3 regions of the Xenorhabdus sp. PB62.4 genome follow, and region 3 is predicted to be linked to each of the others. Evidence: predicted binding sites of a transcription regulator. Region 3 holds the regulator's gene; each other region holds the start of a gene.
The links. The regulator LexA, encoded in region 3, represses DNA repair genes until DNA is damaged. The targets are predictions, from matches to a motif close to TNCTGTATGTACATACAGNA.
Positions count from the first base shown of each region.

Region 1: a site for LexA is predicted at 3,136-3,155, ahead of uvrA (excinuclease ABC subunit UvrA). Genes of this name have one in related genera too.
Region 2: a site for LexA is predicted at 3,346-3,365, ahead of Xenpb_RS12045 (metal-dependent hydrolase). Genes of this name have one in related genera too.

Region 1 covers NZ_NKHR01000034.1:8,813-15,885, forward strand. Annotated here, with positions in the region: gene Xenpb_RS17715 (thiamine pyrophosphate-binding protein) at 1-1,646, opposite strand, end outside; gene ssb1 (single-stranded DNA-binding protein SSB1) at 2,449-2,967, opposite strand; gene uvrA (excinuclease ABC subunit UvrA) at 3,218-6,049, shown strand; gene Xenpb_RS17730 (DUF5993 family protein) at 6,302-6,460, shown strand; gene Xenpb_RS17735 (disulfide bond formation protein B) at 6,474-7,040, shown strand.
Region 2 covers NZ_NKHR01000013.1:52,455-59,527, forward strand. Annotated here, with positions in the region: gene htpX (protease HtpX) at 1-617, shown strand, start outside; gene Xenpb_RS12040 (L-cystine transporter) at 863-2,254, opposite strand; gene Xenpb_RS12045 (metal-dependent hydrolase) at 2,717-3,316, opposite strand; gene hxpB (hexitol phosphatase HxpB) at 3,525-4,190, opposite strand; gene Xenpb_RS12055 (YniB family protein) at 4,403-4,942, shown strand; gene Xenpb_RS12060 (fructosamine kinase family protein) at 5,099-5,962, opposite strand; gene Xenpb_RS12065 (metal ABC transporter permease) at 6,093-6,989, opposite strand; gene Xenpb_RS12070 (metal ABC transporter permease) at 6,986-7,073, opposite strand, start outside.
Region 3 covers NZ_NKHR01000032.1:8,345-15,417, reverse strand. Annotated here, with positions in the region: gene ubiC (chorismate lyase) at 48-575, shown strand; gene ubiA (4-hydroxybenzoate octaprenyltransferase) at 589-1,443, shown strand; gene plsB (glycerol-3-phosphate 1-O-acyltransferase PlsB) at 1,496-3,976, opposite strand; gene Xenpb_RS17365 (diacylglycerol kinase) at 4,113-4,484, shown strand; gene lexA (transcriptional repressor LexA) at 4,604-5,221, shown strand; gene zur (zinc uptake transcriptional repressor Zur) at 5,369-5,881, opposite strand; gene Xenpb_RS17350 (DUF1266 domain-containing protein) at 6,348-7,073, shown strand, end outside.

The sequences.
Region 1 (7,073 bases), on a different contig from region 3:
GGAGGAAACACATATTTATCAATCAGTACATTAATCACTGCCGTTTTCTTTTCTTCAATTGCATTAATCAAAGCGTTACGTAATTCTTTTATATTCCTAACATTATAGCCTGTCGCTCCGATTGCCTGCCCAAATAGAGCAAAATCAACTTGGGGTATATGGCAGTCAAGCTCTGAATTTCCCAATAGTTCTAACCCTTGCCTACACATATTGTAAGCAGCATCATTCATCACAAGCCAAATAGCAGGTAATCCGTATCCAACAGCAGTGCTTACTTCATTCGACATCAGCATTGAACCATCACCTATAATACCTACTACACAACGTTCTTTTGATGCTGCAATTCCTACTAACCCGCAAGCATAGTGTCCCATAGCTCCATCGGCTGTACTTGTACGATATCTCAATGGGTTCGAAAACTTCAGGTAGCGATTAGTCCAAACAAAGGAATTTCCCGCTTCTGACGCAACATAACAATCGAACCTATCAATCGCTATTTCCTGAATCACACCCATCACATCAAGCGGATGGAGGACATCTTTTGCTACATCTGAATAAAATTTATTGCTATTACTGCCATGTAGAGCCGGAATAGCCTCCATCTGGCCGGAAGGTATTATTTCTTCTGCAATGCAGGCATCAATAGAAGTGAGAAATGTTTCGATATCACTATCAATGAGAACACTATGCGGAGGCAGATTCTCTTTAACTTCGTGTGCATTCAGTCCTATATAATAAACCTTAACTTTATTAAGACTATTTTGAACATAGGATGAACTAAGCTCTCCTAATCTGCTTCCCATAATGATAACAGTTGACAATGATGGGCAATGTAATGCGTTATAAATACTCTCAGTATCTGCTCCTAACCCGCTGGTTCCGACGTAAAGACTATGCTTTTCATTGAAAATTCCTTTTCCCCGTGGAGTGGAGATTACCCGCGAATTTGTTTTTATAGCAATCTGTGTTAACAAATTAGAAGCATGCCGTGCACCAAATCCTGCCCAAAAAATAGCATTTTCATTGACAATCAAATCAGCTATTTCTCGTGAATGACGTTCCACATTTTCATCTAATTTGTCATGAGATAAAGGAAGTTCTTCATAATTTTCATAATCTATGATTTCTTGCTGTGCTTTAGTTGTTAAAAATATACCAACCACATAGCCATCTTTCTTATTTAATCCTTTTCTTAATTTTTCTTCAACGGCCGAATAATCCTCCTTTCGGCTTATAGTAATAACTTCATCAAAATAACCTCGTCCATTTGGAATAACCAAGTTATCTACATTTTGTACTGTAGTTTCCTGTAAGTTCCATTTCCTTGAAGGGTCGACAGACGTAATTGATGAGATGAAAACAACCTTTGCCCCATCTAGCTTTGCTGCTCTTAACCCAGTTAATGCGTTACTTATTCCAGGACCAGCCGTAGCAAAAGCTACTGCAGGGGTCTGCTGACATAAACTGAATTCAGATGCAGAAAAAACTCCTCCTGATTCATGTCTGCAATGGAATATTTTTATTTTTTCTGATTCCGTTAATGCTTCCCATACAGGTACAATAAATCCACCAGAAACACCAAATGCTGCTTTAACCCCACAACGCTCAAGTAACTTAACTAAATTTTTAGCAATACTCTCTGACATATTATATCTATTTCATCCTTTTCTTTAGGTAGGAAAAAATTAACTATACTAATAAAAACTGGACTACACCCATCAATAAAATTAACTTTAGAGCACAGAACACAATAAAACCTAAAAGAGAATGAATTCATATTTCTTTAAATAATTCATTCAGTGAATTACCACTTCTGGTTTTATAAGATGATGATTTAATTGGTTTACCACAAAATTCACTTCCTGATCAGAGAGTTCATTAAGATAGGTTCCCTTTGTTAAGTCATTGAAATTCTGATTTACTTCACTTTTCCAAGGGAAATAAGGACGGATAAGATAAGCTTTTATCATAATTCTCTATTAGTTTTTTTATAACTCGCAAACCTCAAAACATTACCACATGTTATCGATTTAACCCTTTGTTATAAATATTACATTTAACTCTGGAAAATATAAAACCATCTGTGCATTTATTTTTAAGAATAATTTAATATATTTTGTAAAGCACAAAAAATTCATTTGAGCCTACTACTTACATTGCAATGCTTATTACTCCATGCTATATAAATAGAACATATCTTATAAGTTTACCAGTCGTGCAAGAAATATAGCATCATCTTGCTGAATTTTATTCATTCCATTCTCTTGCAGATTTTCCTATTGCATTTGTTTTTTAACCACATATTGATGAAATCGATCTAATCGGATTTTTTCAAACTATAGATCCACAAGAGCAATCACTACCCTTTAAAAAGACATTTCGTTTAAAATAAGCCCCGAATAACGGGGCTGAAAGACTTAAACTTTACAAAAATCTCTATGGTATTTTTTAGAACGGAATATCATCATCAAAATCCATTGGTGGCTCATTGCTCTGTGGAGCAGGAGACTGTGCCGGACGAGATGGAGCGCCGCCGCTGAATTGCTGAGATGCTTGTGGCTGCTGTGGTTGCCCCCAACCGCCGCTTTGTTGCATAGGAGCTTCTTGTCCTGCATTGCCACGGCCACCCAGCATTTGCATAGTGCCGCCAACGTTTACCACGATTTCAGTGGTGTAACGGTCTTGGCCGCTCTGATCCTGCCATTTACGCGTCTGCAAAGAACCTTCGATATAAACCTGAGAACCTTTACGCAGATATTCACCCGCAACTTCTGCCAGTTTGCCGAAAAGTACCACACGGTGCCATTCGGTTTTCTCTCTCATCTCACCGGTTTGCTTGTCACGCCAGCTCTCAGACGTTGCCAGAGTAATGTTTGCGACTGCACCGCCATTCGGCATATAGCGAACTTCCGGGTCCTGCCCCAAATTACCCACTAAAATAACTTTGTTTACGCCTCTGCTGGCCATTGGGAATACTCCTGATGAAATGAATTTTGCTAAAAACGAACTTCTCTAATTATAAACAAAGTAGTTTACCATGCGAGGATTAAGTTTAAACATAGTACCGTTATATTATACTTTGCGAAGCGTATCGTACTTTACATTGTCATGGTTTCAGCATGATTTCCCGTTAAATACTGTATATCCATTCAGCAATGTTTGTGCAATAATAACGCGTTTACAAATTTTGCACTATCAATAATCTGGGAAATGGTATATGGATAACATCGAAGTTCGGGGCGCCCGCACCCATAATCTCAAAAATATCAATTTGATAATTCCCCGTGACAAGCTGATAGTCATTACCGGACTATCTGGCTCTGGCAAGTCATCGCTGGCTTTCGATACCCTGTATGCGGAAGGTCAGCGTCGCTATGTTGAATCGCTCTCTGCGTATGCCCGCCAGTTTTTGTCATTGATGGAAAAGCCCGATGTCGACCATATTGAGGGGTTATCCCCCGCCATTTCTATTGAGCAAAAGTCTACTTCCCATAACCCGCGTTCTACGGTCGGGACGATTACTGAAATTCACGATTATCTCCGTCTGCTGTTCGCACGTGTGGGTGAGCCACGTTGTCCCGACCACGATATCACGCTGGCAGCACAAACTATCAGCCAGATGGTCGATAATGTTCTGGCATTGCCGGAAGGCCAACGCTTGATGTTGCTGGCTCCTGTCGTCAAAGAACGCAAAGGTGAACACACCAAGCTGTTGGATAATCTCGCTGCACAAGGCTATATCCGTGCCCGTATTGATGGTGAAGTGTGTGATCTTTCTGATCCACCCAAACTCGAATTGCAGAAAAAACATACTATTGAAGTGGTTGTCGATCGCTTCAAAGTACGTGCTGACCTCGCTCCGCGACTGGCAGAATCATTCGAAACTGCGTTGGAGCTTTCCGGTGGCACGGCTGTGATTGCTAATATGGATGATGGGCAAGCCGAAGAATTGGTCTTCTCTGCCAATTTTGCCTGTTCAATTTGTGGCTATAGCATGAGCGAGCTGGAACCACGCCTGTTTTCTTTCAACAATCCCGCTGGTGCTTGCCCAACTTGTGACGGCTTAGGGGTTCAGCAATTTTTCGATCCTGATCGTGTTGTTCAGAATGAAGATATTTCCCTTGCAGGGGGCGCTATTCGTGGTTGGGATCGCCGTAATTTCTATTACTTCCAAATGCTGAGATCATTGGCAGAACACTATAAATTTGATATTGAAGCACCATTCAACCAGTTAAGCCCAACCATTCGAAAAGTAGTTTTATTCGGCTCAGACAAAGAATCTATTGAATTTAAATACACCAATGACCGTGGCGATGTCACCGTTCGTCATCATCCTTTTGAAGGTGTTCTGCATAATATGGAACGCCGCTACAAAGAGACTGAATCCAGCGCAGTACGGGAAGAGTTGGCAAAATATATCAGCAATCGTTCTTGCGTTTCCTGTGAAGGGACCCGATTGCGCAAAGAAGCACGTTTTGTCTTTATCGAAAATACTACGCTGCCGCAGATTTCAGATTTCAGCATCGGTCATGCGATGGAGTTTTTCCAAAATATCAAACTGAGTGGACAACGTGCGAAAATTGCTGAAAAAGTTCTGAAAGAGATCCACGATCGCCTGACATTTTTGGTCAATGTCGGTCTGAATTATCTGACGCTTTCCCGATCAGCAGAAACCCTTTCGGGCGGCGAAGCTCAACGTATCCGTTTAGCCAGCCAAATTGGCGCCGGCCTTGTCGGTGTAATGTATGTGCTGGATGAGCCTTCCATTGGTCTGCACCAACGGGATAATGAGCGTTTGCTGGAAACCTTGCTTCATCTGCGCAATCTGGGTAATACCGTTATCGTAGTCGAACATGATGAAGATGCCATCCGGGCGGCTGACCATATTATCGATATCGGGCCTGGAGCGGGTGTACATGGCGGCGAGATTGTTGCCGAAGGAACGATCACCGATATCATGGAAAGCAAGAAATCGCTCACAGGAAAATTCCTGAGCGGTGAACGCCAAATTGCGATCCCCAACCAGCGTGTACCAGCCGATCCAGACAAGATGCTGAAATTGATTGGTGCAAAAGGCAATAACCTGAAAAAAGTGACATTAAAATTGCCTGTTGGCCTGTTTACCTGTATCACCGGTGTTTCGGGTTCAGGTAAATCGACGCTGATCAACGATACGTTGTTCCCTATCGCACAGCGTCAGTTGAACGGAGCAACAAACATTAGCCCGGCGCCTTATATCGATATTCAAGGACTTGAGTATTTTGACAAGGTGATCGATATCGACCAAAGCCCGATCGGCAGAACACCTCGTTCAAACCCTGCGACTTATACTGGCGTATTTACACCGGTAAGGGAGTTATTTGCCGGCGTACCTGAATCCCGTGCTCGTGGTTATACTCCGGGGCGTTTCAGTTTCAACGTTAAGGGCGGACGCTGTGAGGCCTGTCAAGGCGATGGTGTAATTAAGGTTGAGATGCACTTCTTACCTGATGTTTATGTACCTTGCGATCAGTGTAAGGGCAAACGTTACAACCGCGAAACGCTGGAAGTCAAATATAAGGGTAGGAATATTAATGAAGTGCTGAATATGACGATTGAAGAAGCCCGGGAGTTTTTCGATGCAGTTCCAGCACTTGCCCGTAAACTGCAAACCTTGATAGATGTCGGTCTTTCCTATATTCGTCTGGGGCAATCTGCAACAACACTTTCTGGCGGAGAAGCTCAGCGGGTAAAACTGGCACGGGAATTATCTAAAAGAGGTACAGGCCAAACGCTGTATATTCTTGATGAACCAACAACTGGTTTGCATTTCGCAGATATTCAACAGCTACTGTCCGTTTTGCATCAATTGCGGGATCAGGGAAACACCATCGTCGTCATTGAGCACAATCTGGATGTCATCAAAACCGCTGACTGGATTGTCGATCTTGGTCCTGAAGGTGGCAGTGGTGGTGGTGAAATACTGGTATCAGGAACACCAGAAGAAGTTGCTAAGTGTCAGAAATCTCACACTGCTCGTTTTTTAAAGCCAATACTTGAACGTGATTAGTTTACTTCCTTAATTAAAATAATTTACTATCCTCCCCACATGGTGGGGAGTTTTTATCTGCCTTCAACCAAATTGTTGGCCAACAAAACCCCCATAAGTGCAAAAAAATATTTTTTGTAGCCAATCCGGACGAAATAACCTTTCGTGAATCAATATCGTATTGTTGATCTAATATTATTACTAATCACACCTTTCACGTATTAATGCCATAATGGCATAACATATGCTTTAAATTCATAATGGAGATTAAACATGTATATGTTTTTACCGTTCTTAGTCGCATTGGTTATCATTGCCACCGTCATAACAGGCAAAAAAAAGCTGACGTATGCACTTTGGTTCGCTTTATTCATCATCACGATATTTTGGTTTAAATATCATGCCACTGATGCACTGAATCTTTCTTTCTGAATCGGAGGCCACAATGAATAATACAATGTCAGCACCACGTAATATAAACCTAGCGATGGCCTTGAATATCCTTGGTCTGTTCGGTATCAGTGTAGTTTTAATAGTCGCGTTTTATTACCAATTAGCACGTTTTGAACTTCCTTGCCCATTATGCTTATTGCAACGCGCGGGCATCATCATGATTGGTTTCGGATTTTTATTTAATATTTATTTTGGCATAAAAAATGGTCATTATAGCCTCTCAATACTTGGCTGTATTGTGACTGGGTTCGTTGCCATGCGTCAGGTTTCCCTTCATATCCTGCCGGGTGATACAGGATATGGTTCAACGTTCTTCGGATTACATTTTTATACCTGGGCTGCAATCCTATCTATTCTGACCATTATTGCCATCGCAGTTATCATGCCTCTGAAATCCGGCAATGCTGATACGGCGAGATACGCCCCACCAACATTAGGCAAAATTGCCATGGGTTTGTTCGCATTGTTGATCGCGGCTAATCTGGTTTCTACCATATTGGAATGTGGCGGCGGACAATGTGACGACAACCCAACGTTCTATCAATTACTGCAAAAATAATCCTTTCATATTAAAACGATAAGAATAGTAAGG
Region 2 (7,073 bases), on a different contig from region 3:
TTACCATGCCACAAGTCGCTATCTATGATGCTCTTGATATTAACGCATTTGCGACAGGGGCACGCCGTAATGCTTCTCTGGTTGCTGTTAGTACCGGGCTGCTGAACAATATGAGCCGTGATGAAGCAGAAGCTGTCATTGCGCATGAAATCAGTCATATCGCAAATGGTGATATGATAACGATGACGTTACTACAGGGTATTGTAAATACATTTGTTATTTTCATCTCACGCATCATTGCACAGGCTGCTGCAAGTTTCCTTTCAAGCAGTGATGATGAAGGTGAAGAAAGTAACAGTAATGGTAACCCAATTGTTTATATGGTTATTTCCATGGTGTTGGAGATCGTATTTGGTATTTTGGCAAGTATTATTACCATGTGGTTCTCCCGTTACCGTGAATTCCATGCGGATGCAGGATCAGCAAAATTGGTTGGTCGTGAAAAGATGATTGCTGCTTTGCAACGTCTTAAGACCAGCTACGAACCTCAAGAAGAAGGTCGCATGATGGCATTCTGTATTAATGGTAAATCTAAGAGTTTCAGTGAACTGTTCTTATCGCATCCACCTTTGGATAAGCGCATTGAAGCTCTGCGTAGTGGCGAGTATATAAAATAATGCGATAGGCTTCTGGTAAGAAGCTTGAGTAAGCACTTAAATTATTTCTGATAGAAGGCCGGGCGTCATGGTGACCTCCGGCTTTTTTGATCGCGCTTTTGAATATATTGCAAAATTTATTTGATTCTCAGGGAGAGGGGATCTTCATTAGAATGTATCTGAGAGGAAGGAAGTAGGGCAGGGATCTTATAAAAATGCCTCCTTTGAACTCACAGCCAAAGGAGGCCAAGTGTTATTTAAGCGGTTTAAGATTTGCTTAATACCACGTTTTCATCTTGTTCAAATATTTTTTTATCAGTCTGTCCCATTAATTGGCTGGTAATTGTACCTGCGGCCATTGCACCATTAACATTTAACGCTGTACGGCCCATATCAATAAGAGGCTCAACAGAAATCAACAGTGCCACCAAGGTAACAGGCAAGCCCATGGCAGGTAAAACAATGAGCGCTGCAAATGTTGCCCCACCACCAACGCCAGCAACACCAGCAGAGCTGATAGTCACAATGCCAACAAGAGTTGCAATCCACAAAGGATCAAACGGATCAATCCCTACGGTTGGAGCAACCATGACAGCAAGCATGGCCGGGTAAATACCCGCACAACCATTTTGGCCGATGGTGGCACCAAAAGACGCGGAAAAACTGGCAATAGACTCAGGCACACCGAGACGGCGAGTTTGTGTTTCAACATTCATAGGAATACTCGCCGCGCTTGAACGACTGGTAAATGCAAATGTCAGTACAGGTCCTGCTTTTTTAAAGAATTTCAGAGGATTAATACCAATAAGTGCCAGAAGTCCGCCATGAACGACAAACATCAAACCGAGGGCAATATAGGAAGCAACGACAAAATTACCTAATTGTGTAATATCTTGAATATTGGAGCTGGCTACAACTTTAGTCATCAAAGCCATTACACCATATGGAGTTAGGCGCATAACTAATCTAACCAGTTTCATTGCCCATGACTGCATTGTATCAATGGCAATGAGAGCTCGTTCACCGCGCTCACGATCATCTTTGAGCATTTGTAATGCAGCGATGCCTAAAAATGTTGCAAAAATCACAACACTGATAATAGAAGTAGGATTTGCTCCAGTTAGGTCAGCAAAGGGATTTTTAGGAATAAAAGAGAGAATGATCTGAGGCACACTCATATCAGCAACTTTACCGATATAGTTGGTTTCAATGGCTGATAAACGAGCTGTTTCTTGAGTGCCTTGAATTAGACCGGCTGCACTTAGTCCAAATAAATTGGCAATTACGATGCCGACTAAGGCGGAAATTGCGGTAGTGAACAACAACGTACCAATAGTCAGGAAACTGATTTTTCCTAAAGAAGATGCTTTGTGCAAACGCGCAACAGCGCTCAGGATAGAAGCGAAAACCAATGGCATGATCACCATTTGTAATAACTGCACGTAGCCATTACCAACAATATTGAACCATTTAATTGATTCCTTCACTGTAGGATTGTTTGTGCCATAAATGATGTTCAATGCCAGTCCAAAAAAGACACCTACGGCTAAAGCCACAAGAACCTTTTTGGACAAACTCCAGTTATTTGAGCCCGCTTTTGCTAATAAAATAAGTAGTGCTACAAAAACGAGCATGTTGATGATGAGTGGTAAATTCATCCCTAGTCTCCAAAACTTTTATACCCTTTATTTCCAAGTTGCTGTGTTGTAACTTGCAATCTATTGGGTATAACGATATTTATATGATTTTTATGTATGATATGTAACCGTGTTATGTGGTAATAGATAACTTTTTATTTTTCAGTCGCTTTTGCTGCTTGAAATTTGTCGGGTACATACCATGAAGTGTATAAGAGAATGGTATCAGCATAAGAATCTTGTTTCTTATAATTAAATGGAATTTAATATAATTATTTTTCACTAACTAGCTTAATTGGTTATATACCCTAATCTATTGTTGCTTTATTTTCTTCGATTTTGGCAGGTAAAAGATATATTTTCTTGAGTTATAAGTGCTGTTCAAAAAAGAATAAGAATGGATACAAAAGAAATTTTTATGTTTTAGGGCGCCCCACTTTTTCAAATGGGGAGCTGATTTAGTGAAAATACAATTAATTGTGGCTACTTATAGAGATTCTGTAATTTATCAATTTGTAACTTATCTAACTGTAATTTATCCAATTGAAATTTGTCTAAATAGCCAGTGAACGAAGATTCAATATGCTGTGGAAGAATAATGGCAATGACTACCAGCAACACAGCGATGAAGCGTTCAGTTTTCTTGCGTTGCTTATCCTTACCTCTAACAATAGGAATACAAAAACGTATTCTTAATGGCCATAAAAGTGGAATACCGGCAGGAGTCAGCATATCAGCAATCAAATGGCTGATATAACCCACAACCATGGCATGGACAAAATCAGTTGGAATAGGCCAGTCAGAGGGTATTTCAGTCTGAAATAAAGTAATACCTGCAATGAGAGCGACTAAACTGTGTGTAAACCCACGATGCCCGCACAGGCGCGCAATTGGAATGGATATGAAACGGAATAATCTACCTAAAGTTGAACTTGGGTGATCAATATCAGGTAATAATGAAGCCAGAAGTACGCCAGGAAGCATATGTAGCCAATCTCCCTGTGCTATTTCTGGCGTAATTTCTAGCTGGTGAGCCAATACAAGGCTGGCAACGGAAAAAAGAAGGTGCCCTTCTGCTGTCATAACGATTTATACTAATTATTTATGCTGATTGCTGTGTATACGTACAGTTGGCAGTATAGAGGGTTTTGCATAAGGATGATAGGGGGTAAATAAGAAAAATCTTTATTTATCTGAGGCATCTTAGTGGATAAGAAGTGTTTGATATTTGCGCTGCCAGATGTAAGAAAGGTGAGTATTGAACAGTAGCAGCGCAGCAGCTATTTAGCTATTAAGTAATATTCTCTATTGTTAACTGTGCTAGTGAATTCAATTTGATATCTGCCAATGACCATCGGTGATCATCGAAATGATGAGTAGCAGGAACAACAATAGAGCGCATTCTTGCGGCTTTGGTTGCTATCATGCCGTTAAATGAATCTTCTAATGTGACGCAATGAATTGGTTCAACGCCAAGTTGGCTGGCAGCCTGCAAATAAACTTCCGGGTGTGGTTTGCTATGAGGTAAGTTAGCCGCAGAAACAACAACATCAAAATAATGTCGCAAGTTGAACAATTCGAGCACTTGCTCAAGCATTTCATGGGGAGATGCCGAAGCCAGACCAATTTTCAATCCACGCTCGCGGCAGAGACTTAAAGCATGTTCTACTCCGGGTAGGAGAGGGCGGTTTTCTTTAACTGATTGTACTACGTCGTTGATGATACGTTGTTCAACTTCCCTTTTGGAAGGGCCTTGCCAAGGGGATGCCTGATACCATAATTCAACAACTTTATCAATTCGTAATCCCAACGTATCAGGCAGTTTTTCGGCTAACGTCAAATCCAGCCCCAATGCACTGAATACACTTTTTTCCCCCTGTTCCCAATAAGGCTCGGAATCAATGAGGAGGCCGTCCATATCAAAAATAGCTGCATCTATAGATAAACAAAATGACATCTCATATTTCTCGCGGTGATGATAATAATTGATAAGGTTTGATTGTAGCAACCTCTGTGGTTTAAATCTTGTTATAGATTGATAACAAAGAAAAAAATTTTTCTGGTAAAAACAAGAGTATTAATCTGCAAATAGGATTAAAGTTGGTTCCTTATGAGCTATCAGCTATCATTGAGTAAAAATAAAATAATTTATGTTAATGAGGAATGTTAATGACTTATCAACAAGCTGGATATGTTGCTATTGCTAAACGGATCTTGGGTTGGATTATTTTTGTACCCGCATTTTTATCAACTTTAGTTTCTGTGATTAATCTGGCGTGGCAGCATAGTGCCAAAGGTGATGGTATTAGTGCGGTATTGAATGATTTTCTTAAGATGATGGCAGAAATGATTAAATTTAATACACCATTTTTGGATTTCTTTTGGAAGCACTCTCCAACTCCTGAGCGCATGGCTGGAATTACAGGAGAAAATATTAGTTTTCTCATTATTTATATTTTAATGTTTGTTGGCTTAGCGATGAGTGCATCTGGTTTGAGAATGTATCGTCAATTTAAATTCATCAAGGAACATATTGAAGATCAAATGGTTCTGGAACAGGCTAAGGAAAGCGGAATAACTAAGGAAGAGTTGGAAGCTAAAATTAAATTTCCCCGTCATTCTTTATTCAGCCAGATTTTTACCCTTTATATATCTCCAATTATTATTGGTGCGATAGCTTATTTCTTATTTAAATTATTGGGTTGGTAATGCGAAAATATATCTTTAATATATAAATTTTTCTCTTGATTTTGATTGAACTTAAAAATCAAAAAGCTAACCCTGATTTTTGTAGAGAAATGTCATCCAGAGCTAACAATAATGATTTTTATTTTCAAATGTGATGCCGATAAAATTTTCTCATCATTATTCAGATAAGAGTTTATCTACCATATTTTGCACAATCATGAAGTTATCACCTCCGAAAAGGTTGCATCTGTTCAGTAAATAGTAGAGTTGATAAATGGGCTGACGTTCAATGAAGTCTTGTGGCAATGGCCAGATACTTTGGTAACCATCAAAAATTTGTAAGGGAAGGTTCGGGTAAAGTGGCAACATCGCTAAGTCACATTCACGATCTCCCCAATAACAGGCAGGATCAAATATTACAGCACAATCATCATTCAACGATGCGCAGTTTGTAGGCCATAAATCACCATGAAGGAGGGAAGGCTGAGGATGATGGGAGTGTAATTTGTCACTGACTATTTGGACAATGAGGTTGATATCGCCAAAGACCATCCCTTGATCAGCAGCAAGTTGCAATTGCCATCCTATGCGTTTCTCCGCATAAAATTGATTCCAGCGTTTTTGCCACCCATTAGGCTGTATGGTGGTTGAAAGCATGTTATCAAAATCAAAACCAAATTTAGGTTGTTCGCTCCACTGATGTAGTTTCGCAAGATGTTGACCAAAACAATACGCGCTATGGGCATTAAATGGCTTTATAGGTAAATATTCCAGTAAAAGGAAGCTATAATTGCGATCATGCCCTACACCATAAACTTCGGGAACGCGGGTTGTTTTGCTACGGGCCAGTAATTCCAATTGCTCTGCTTCAGCTTTAAAAACTGGCAGCATTTCTTTCACGTTGGATTTGACAAAAACATGCTGTTCACCATATTTAACGCACCAAGAACGGTGAATGTCGCCTCCTGCTAATTCCGTTTTATCGTGAATTTCAGTGTCATCAAAATGCTCACTTAATAGACGGTTCACGGTTTGCCACATGATTCACCTCATTAAGTTGACAATTGCTAAGCTCATATTACAGATAGATGCAACATTTGAACAGGTTAAAAAGGACTTTAATAGCAATTAATAAGGCCATATCTTAAATTGGATATGGCGCTCTGGATTGTTAATTGGATTTTTTGGGTGTTGACAATGTTTGAGAAGGCACCTTTTCTGAGAGCTCCCTGTTCACTTTCTTGCGAGCCAATTTTATTTGGTTATAAATAAGAGCGATAGTGAAGAAAATGGCTTGGATGATTACGATGCAAGGCCCTGTTTCCCCATCAATATGGAAACTGATGATAGTACCGAGCACGCAGGATGATACAGAAGCAATCATTGCAACAATCAGCATGTGATCAAAACTCCGGCAAAGAATAAAAGCAATAATACCTGGTGAGATCAGCATGGCTATAACCAGAATAATGCCGACGGCTTGCAAAGAGGCGACGATTGTTAGAGCTAACAGAGATAATAAGCCGTAATGAAGAAGTTTCACTGGAAGGCCAACAACTCGAGCCTGATTGGGATCGAAGCAGTAGAGCATGAAATCTTTTCGCTTCAACAAAACAATAGCCAGCGTGACTCCTGCAATACACAGTGTTTGAATCAATTCACGTTGGGTAATGCCGAGTATGCTGCCAAATAGAATATGTGTCAGGTGTTGATCCGTATCTATACGAGTGAATAAGATTAAACCAAACGCAAACATACCAGAGAAAACAATTCCCATGACAGTATCTTCTTTGATTCTGCTGTGTTCTTTCAGATATCCGGTGGCAAACGCACAAAATATACCTGAGAGAAAAGCACCTACTGCAAGTGGTATGCCTGCTGCAAAGGCCAATACGATACCGGGCAGCACGGCATGAGAAATCGCATCACCCATCAAAGACCAGCCTTTTAAGACCAGATAACAAGAAAGCACAGCACAGACCGTACCCACTATGATGGCAGCAAAGATAGCCCGCTGCATAAATTCATGCCTGAAGGGTTCAGTCATTAATTCAATCAATGTATTCATGGACGTCCTTCCTGAGTCAACGCCAGAGATTCCTTTCTCGCTCGTTTGCGGGAAGCCAGCATGCCATGTTTAGGGGCAAAAAAG
Region 3 (7,073 bases):
CGTTGTGCTGTCGGGGAAACTGATATTCCCCGCAATGGGAAAATGACATGGCAGATGACACAATATTAACTTCAACACCCATCCATTGGTTTTCGGCAGACGGGGCCGATCTTCCTGACGATATTTTAGACTGGCTGATGGAAGTTGGTTCAATGACACACCGCTTTGAACAACACTGTCAGCAGGTATCTGTTGCTCCTTCTCGGGAATGCTTCATCACGGCAGAAGAATTAGGCGATGAAAGTAAGCACTTACCTGTGAGCGAAAAATATTGGTTACGCGAGGTTGTCTTGTATGGAGATAATATCCCGTGGCTTTTAGGTCGCACGGTTATTCCGGCAGAAACACTGACTGGCCCGGATCGAAAATTGGTTGATGTAGGAACCGTCCCCCTCGGGCGTTATCTTTTTAGTGGTAATAATCTGACGCGGGATTATATTCAAATAGGCTGGCAAGAGTCACGTTGGGTGCGGAGTTCGCTATTGAGATTATCAGGTAAGCCACTGCTGCTCACAGAGGTTTTTCTGCCAGAATCACCTGTATATAAAACAAACAAAATAAAAGGGGAGAAATAGATTGGAGGTCAGAATGACGCAAAATAAATGGCGTGCCTATTGCCGTTTAATGCGTATCAATAAACCCATTGGCATATTATTATTATTATGGCCAACATATTGGGCATTGTGGATCGCCGCAAAAGGTATACCAAATTTACATGTGTTGTTAGTATTTACTATTGGTGTGTTTTCTATGCGTGCTGCGGGGTGCTGCATTAATGATTTCGCAGACAGAAAATTTGATGGATATGTAGAACGAACAAAATCTCGTCCTCTGCCTAGTGGTGATGTCACCGAAAAAGAAAGTAAAATCTTGTTTGCCACGCTAGTACTCATCTCTTTTGTGCTGGTTCTGACGCTGAATAAAATGACGATTGCATTGTCGATCGTTGGTTTGGTGTTGGCGTGGAGTTATCCTTTCGTAAAACGTGTCAGCCATCTGCCACAAGTTGTATTAGGGGCTGCCTACGGCTGGTCAATCCCGATGGCATTTGCCGCAGTAAGTGAGTCCTTACCTTTGGAGTGTTGGCTGTTATTTTTAGCCAACATTATTTGGTCAGTGATTTATGATACACAGTATGCGATGGTTGATCGTGATGATGACCTAAAAATCGGTGTGAAATCGACGGCGGTACTCTTTGGACGCTTTGATAAACTGATTATTGGTATTCTGCAATTTACCATGTTGGGTATTTTGGTATTGATCGGCAATATCGTGAATCTGGGGGGAATATACTACTGGACAATATTGCTGGCAGCAGCGTTGTTTATTTATCAACAAAAACTGATCTCAGGCCGGGAAAGGGCATCTTGCTTTCAAGCCTTTATGAATAATAACTACGTTGGCTTTATTTTATTCCTTGGTGTCTTTTTCAGCTATGTCTAATATAACGGGCGGTATTACCGCCCGTTAACCGTTTATGCTCCACGTAACACCATTATCTTTGCTCTTTTACCTGTTCAGGGTCATTTTGCTCTGGCGGCATACTGACGCTTTCAATTGTCAGGCGAATTTCAGGTGACATTAACTCGCTCAATACATGGTAAAGTGACTGAGCGTTGGTTGTAACTATAGTGCCACTATTTTGAGTGCCACTATCCTGAATATAACCTTCTTCGCGTAGCGTATTGACTGAACAGGCGAAAACCGCCTTGTCAAAGAACTCTGGTGCATTGATGCCATGCAGCACTGACAAACGCTGTGCCAACATCCGGCTCTCTTTTTCCAGTACACCACGACTGATGTCCGGGGTGGCATTTAATAAAGAAAGCGTAATTGCATAGCGTTGCAATGTTTCTCTGATACCCGCCGCCAGTAATTGCAGCGGGCGGATGCGGGCAGGATTCAGTACCAGCATTCCTTGCTCTTTGTTACAGATAAGGCATTGACGCGCCAGCTCATCAATCAGGGTATTGACGACTTCGGGAAGCGTTTCCTTGCTATAACGCATGAAAAGTTCCTGCTTGATTAACGGATAGATTAACTCTACCTGCCTGAGCAATTCACTGCGACTAATACGACGGTGATGCATCACAATGCTGGTAATCAAGGATGGCAAGATCAACAAGTGCTGGATATTGTTGCGATAATAAGTCATCAATACCGCGCTTTCGCGTGGCAGGATAATGATATCCCCCAGACTGTCTTTCTCGACTTCAAACTTATCCATCAGCAAGGCATGATCCAACAACTCTTCCGCTGTTTTGTTCGGTACAGTGATATCGTTGGTGTAAGGCACATTGTTCAGCAATTGCAGATAACAATCTAACTGCTCAATAAGCTGCTCGCGAGTAAGTGCTCGCTGACGTGACGACAGCAATGCTGTAGTGCACAAATTGATGGCATTGGCCGCGGCGGCATTATTGATATTGACCATAATATTATCAGCCAGTTTGCTGACTGTTGGAGACAGCCATGTGGGGCGCTGAGATTCTATTGGGTCAATGGAATCACGCCAATTTGGAACATGTTGGTTAAGGTACTGTACCAACGGGATTGGCTCGCCAAAGTTCACGTAACCTTGTCCCAAATTACGCAGTTTACGCAGGCCATTCACCATCTGGAAAAAGCCTTCTTTTTCTTTGGTGGCTCCCCGCAACTCTTTGGCGTAAGTTGCAACTTCCATCACATGCTCATAACCGATATAGATCGGTACAATCGTGATTGGACGGGATTCCCCACGCAGCATCGCTTGCAAGGTCATGGAGAGTGTCCCCGTTTTCGGATCAAGCAGACGCCCGGTACGTGAGCGACCACCTTCGACAAAGTATTCAACCGAATAACCACGGGAGAACAATTCACCGAGATATTCGCGGAAGATCGTCGAATAGAGCTTATTGCCTTTAAATGTACGGCGGATAAAGAACGCACCAAGACGGCGGAATATCGGGCCGGCAGGCCAGAAATTCAGGTTAATGCCCGCAGCAATGTGTGGGGGAACCAGCCCTTGATGATAAAGTACATAAGAAAGCAGCAAGTAATCCATATGGCTACGATGGCATGGAACATAAACCAGTTCATGGCCATCTTGTGCCAATCGGCGAATTCGTTCGGCATTATGAACATTAATGCCTTGATACAAACGGTTCCAGGTCCAACTCAAAACACGGTCGGTCAAGCGCACTGTTTCATAGGAGAAATCCGCAGCAACCTCTTCCAACATATTGATGGCATTCTGCTTCGCCTTTTCGGGAGAGATTTTCTTGCTGCGTGCTTCATCAGCAATTGCTTTTTCTATCGCTTTTGAAGCCAATAACTTGTTGAACAGATCTTGTCTGGCAGGCAAACGAGGCCCAACAGCCGCGAGACGTTGACGGGAATAATGTATCCGCGCAACACGAGCGAGTTTATTGGCAATAATATCATCCGCACCGTGTTCATCAGCCATGCGGCGTAAGGAAACAGGCGTAGAAAAACGCACAAAACTATCCCGCCCAAGCCACAGGATCGCAAAAAACTTCTGCACACCATTTAGCAGACGTAACTGCGGCGCTGTGTTCCCTTCATGTCCTTCACGCCCGGGAGAGCGACCAAACATCACGGAAACTGGCACCATCTGGATATTCAAATCAGGATTATTGCGATGCAGATCCAGATAAGAATGAAAGATTTTCACAGATTCATGTTTTGGTGCATAACAACGGAACACACGTGGGCCGTTATCAATAAAGACACAGCTAGGAAGCTGCGTGTCCCCAATTTCCAAAGGATTCAACGGATCCGGCAGATCTTGCGCCAGACATTGTTGACGCAGGGTCAATAAGTCTGTTTTTGAATGGTACGGCAGCACATACAAAATGGGCCGTGTCGTATCAAGACGCAGCTCAGCAATGGGATCCGTAGGGATAAGTTTACTTTTTACTAATAATTTTAGTGGTAAATTCAATAATTTATAATATATTTTACGCCAACCTGACATAACTGCTTTAAGCCTCTTGTTAGCAACGCGTCGCAAGGATACCAGAAACAGATTTTGAGATCTGTGGAAATAAGACAATAATAAGAGCTAAAAGTTATATGACCATACAATCATTAAGCTGATTAAAAAAATTACCATGGCAAATCAATCAACAGGTCTGACCCGCATCATCAAAGCTGCGGGCTATTCAGCGAAAGGAATTAAGGCTGCTTGGCAAAATGAAGCGGCATTCCGGCAGGAGGCAGTGACTGCCATATTTGCGATCATCGTCGCATTTTCTTTAGACATCAGCTTAATTGAGAGGCTCTTGCTTATCGGTTCGGTCATGCTTGTCATCATTATTGAGATTCTTAACAGTGCCATAGAAGCCGTCGTGGATCGTATTGGTAGTGAATATCATGAATTATCGGGCCGGGCGAAAGATATGGGATCAGCGGCTGTATTGCTAACCATAATTCTTGCGCTGTTGACTTGGGGAACAATTCTTTGGTCGCATTTTATACTCTGAGATGATGTATTTTTTCATCAAAATACGTTATTTAGCTGCTTTTACATGCTAACAGGTTCCCAATTCTAATTTACCTGTATATACTCACAGTCTGACTGTATAAACAAACAGGGGGCGAAATGAAAGCATTAACTGCCAGACAGCAGCAAGTCTATGACTTGGTGCGTGACCATATTTCGCAAACGGGTATGCCACCAACACGTGCTGAAATTGCGGCACGTCTGGGTTTTCGTTCACCTAACGCGGCAGAAGAGCATTTAAAGGCTCTGGCACGTAAAGGGGTGATAGAGATTATCTCTGGTGCATCCAGAGGTATCCGTTTGCTTCTCGAAGAGCAAGATGAAGGTGCGGGATTACCGCTAATCGGTCGTGTTGCTGCCGGCGAACCACTGCTGGCTCAGGAACATATTGAAAGTCACTATAAGGTTGATCCTGAATTATTCAAACCAAGTGCTGATTTTTTGTTACGTGTCAGTGGAATGTCTATGAAAGACATCGGTATTATGGACGGGGATTTACTGGCTGTTCATAAGACACAGGATGTTCATAATGGGCAAGTCATTGTGGCGCGTATTGAAGATGAAGTCACAGTAAAACGCTTTAAACAAACAGGGAACAGAATTGAGCTGATTGCTGAAAACCCAGAATTCAAGCCGATTGTTGTAGATTTGAGTGAACAGAGCTTCACTATTGAAGGATTGGCAGTAGGCGTTATTCGTAGCGGAGACTGGTTCTGAGCGTAAAAACGGATAATTGCACTTTGCCATTCTGAGGCGGTCATTTTCCCGGTTCCCGTTAAACGTAGATTAAGCGGTGACATGAGGATAAGTGAGTACATCAACCATGACCGCCTCACCGTTTAATCAGGCTTCAGCATTCTCACCTTATTTCTTTTTATTCTCTGTAACTGAATGATTGTGCTCGCATGTATCTCGTTCCGTGCAGGAATCGATTTCATAGCAAGAAGAGCACAAACCATGCACTTCTATCACACTATTTCGTAAATGAAACCCTGTGCCTTGTGCGAGCTGTTGAATAGTGGATTCAACATCTTTCGCGTCTTTTTCCGTTACGGAGCCACAGTCTTCACAGATAAACATCGCTGAGGTATGGCTGGGTTCCTCAAAATGATGGCAGAGAACATAACTGTTTGTGGATTCTATTTTGTGGATAAAACCTTGTTCCAATAGAAATTCTAAACCACGATAAACCGTTGGCGGTTTGGCTTGTGGTTCGACTTCACGTAGCAAATCTAGTAAATCATAGGCACTTATTGCGCTGGGCTGTTCAGCGATTAGACGAAGAATTTCAAGGCGTTGAGGTGTCAAACGAACCCCTCTTGACAGACAGATTGTCTCAGCCAGTGCCAGCAACTTTTTTTGATTGATAGTTTTCATTACACCTCTCACACCTACACGATGTTAATGACTTTAATACTACCATGTTTTTGGGCTTGAGAGTGGAGCCTACACAATGATTAGCGCTTTTCTGATGCCTGATATACATAAGGCGGCTGGCTATCTTGGCATTATGTGACATACCCTTACCAATGAATATGGAGAACGAAAATCAATCGACGGATAAGGACAATAAAATGGGCTAAAAAAAGGAAAAAATAAAAGTGAAAATACTGGATAATATATAAATGGTTAAATTGGTCAATAAGAGTGATGATATGAAATTAACAATTCATTATTTCAATATAACAACAGTTATAGTCAATGAAAGAAAAGAATATTCTCATATGATTACAGATAGAGATAAATTGCAGTAGTCAATACAATAAATGACTTTTACTCCAATAATTCCATTTAGGACGGAAATAAATTTCAGTATCGTAAAATACAAATTAATGGATTAAAAATGAAAGAATTACTACAGAACCACCCGAATAATAGAAGATTTCCTGTTGATGGTTTTAGGATAGTCAAAGCAATCCTCAAAGAAAGAAAAGGAATGGCGTTTCTTAAACCTATTCAGGCAGTTGGCTTAAGTATACTTTGGATTACAACACTGTTACTGAGTGGGTTATCGATAGGGATAACGGGATTGATTTTCAGTGCTGGTAACATACCTTTCATGGGTTATATACTTTGGGCTGTATTGGTTGGTTTAAGCTTAATCGGTGTATCTCTTTCTATTTATAGCTTCCGACGTCTCAAAAACCTGCCTATTGCTGAGCAAAAACGTTATTATTCGCAAGCAAAATATGCTGTTTTGCCGGAAGAAAAACGTCAGGCATTGCGTCTGCATATAGTGAGTTGTTATTACGATGGATTTTGGACAGAAACCTTAGAGCATTATCCTCTGAAAAGTCGAGTTGCTCACGATAACTATCAATACCGTATTTTGCCTTTGTCTGATGCAGAACCTCACCAATCTCAAGTTTACCAAAACTGGGGCATTCTTGATGAAAAAGATTATTGGAAAACATTGCATGATTTATGGACAGGAATGCACTCAGAACGCTTTGCTGCTGATGCAGTTTTTACCGATGGAGAAATGTTTACGGTACTGGGCAGCTTGATTGAAGAATCACCTGAATATGTCCAACAATGCTCTCGGTCAATTGATGGGCGTCCTCCCGCT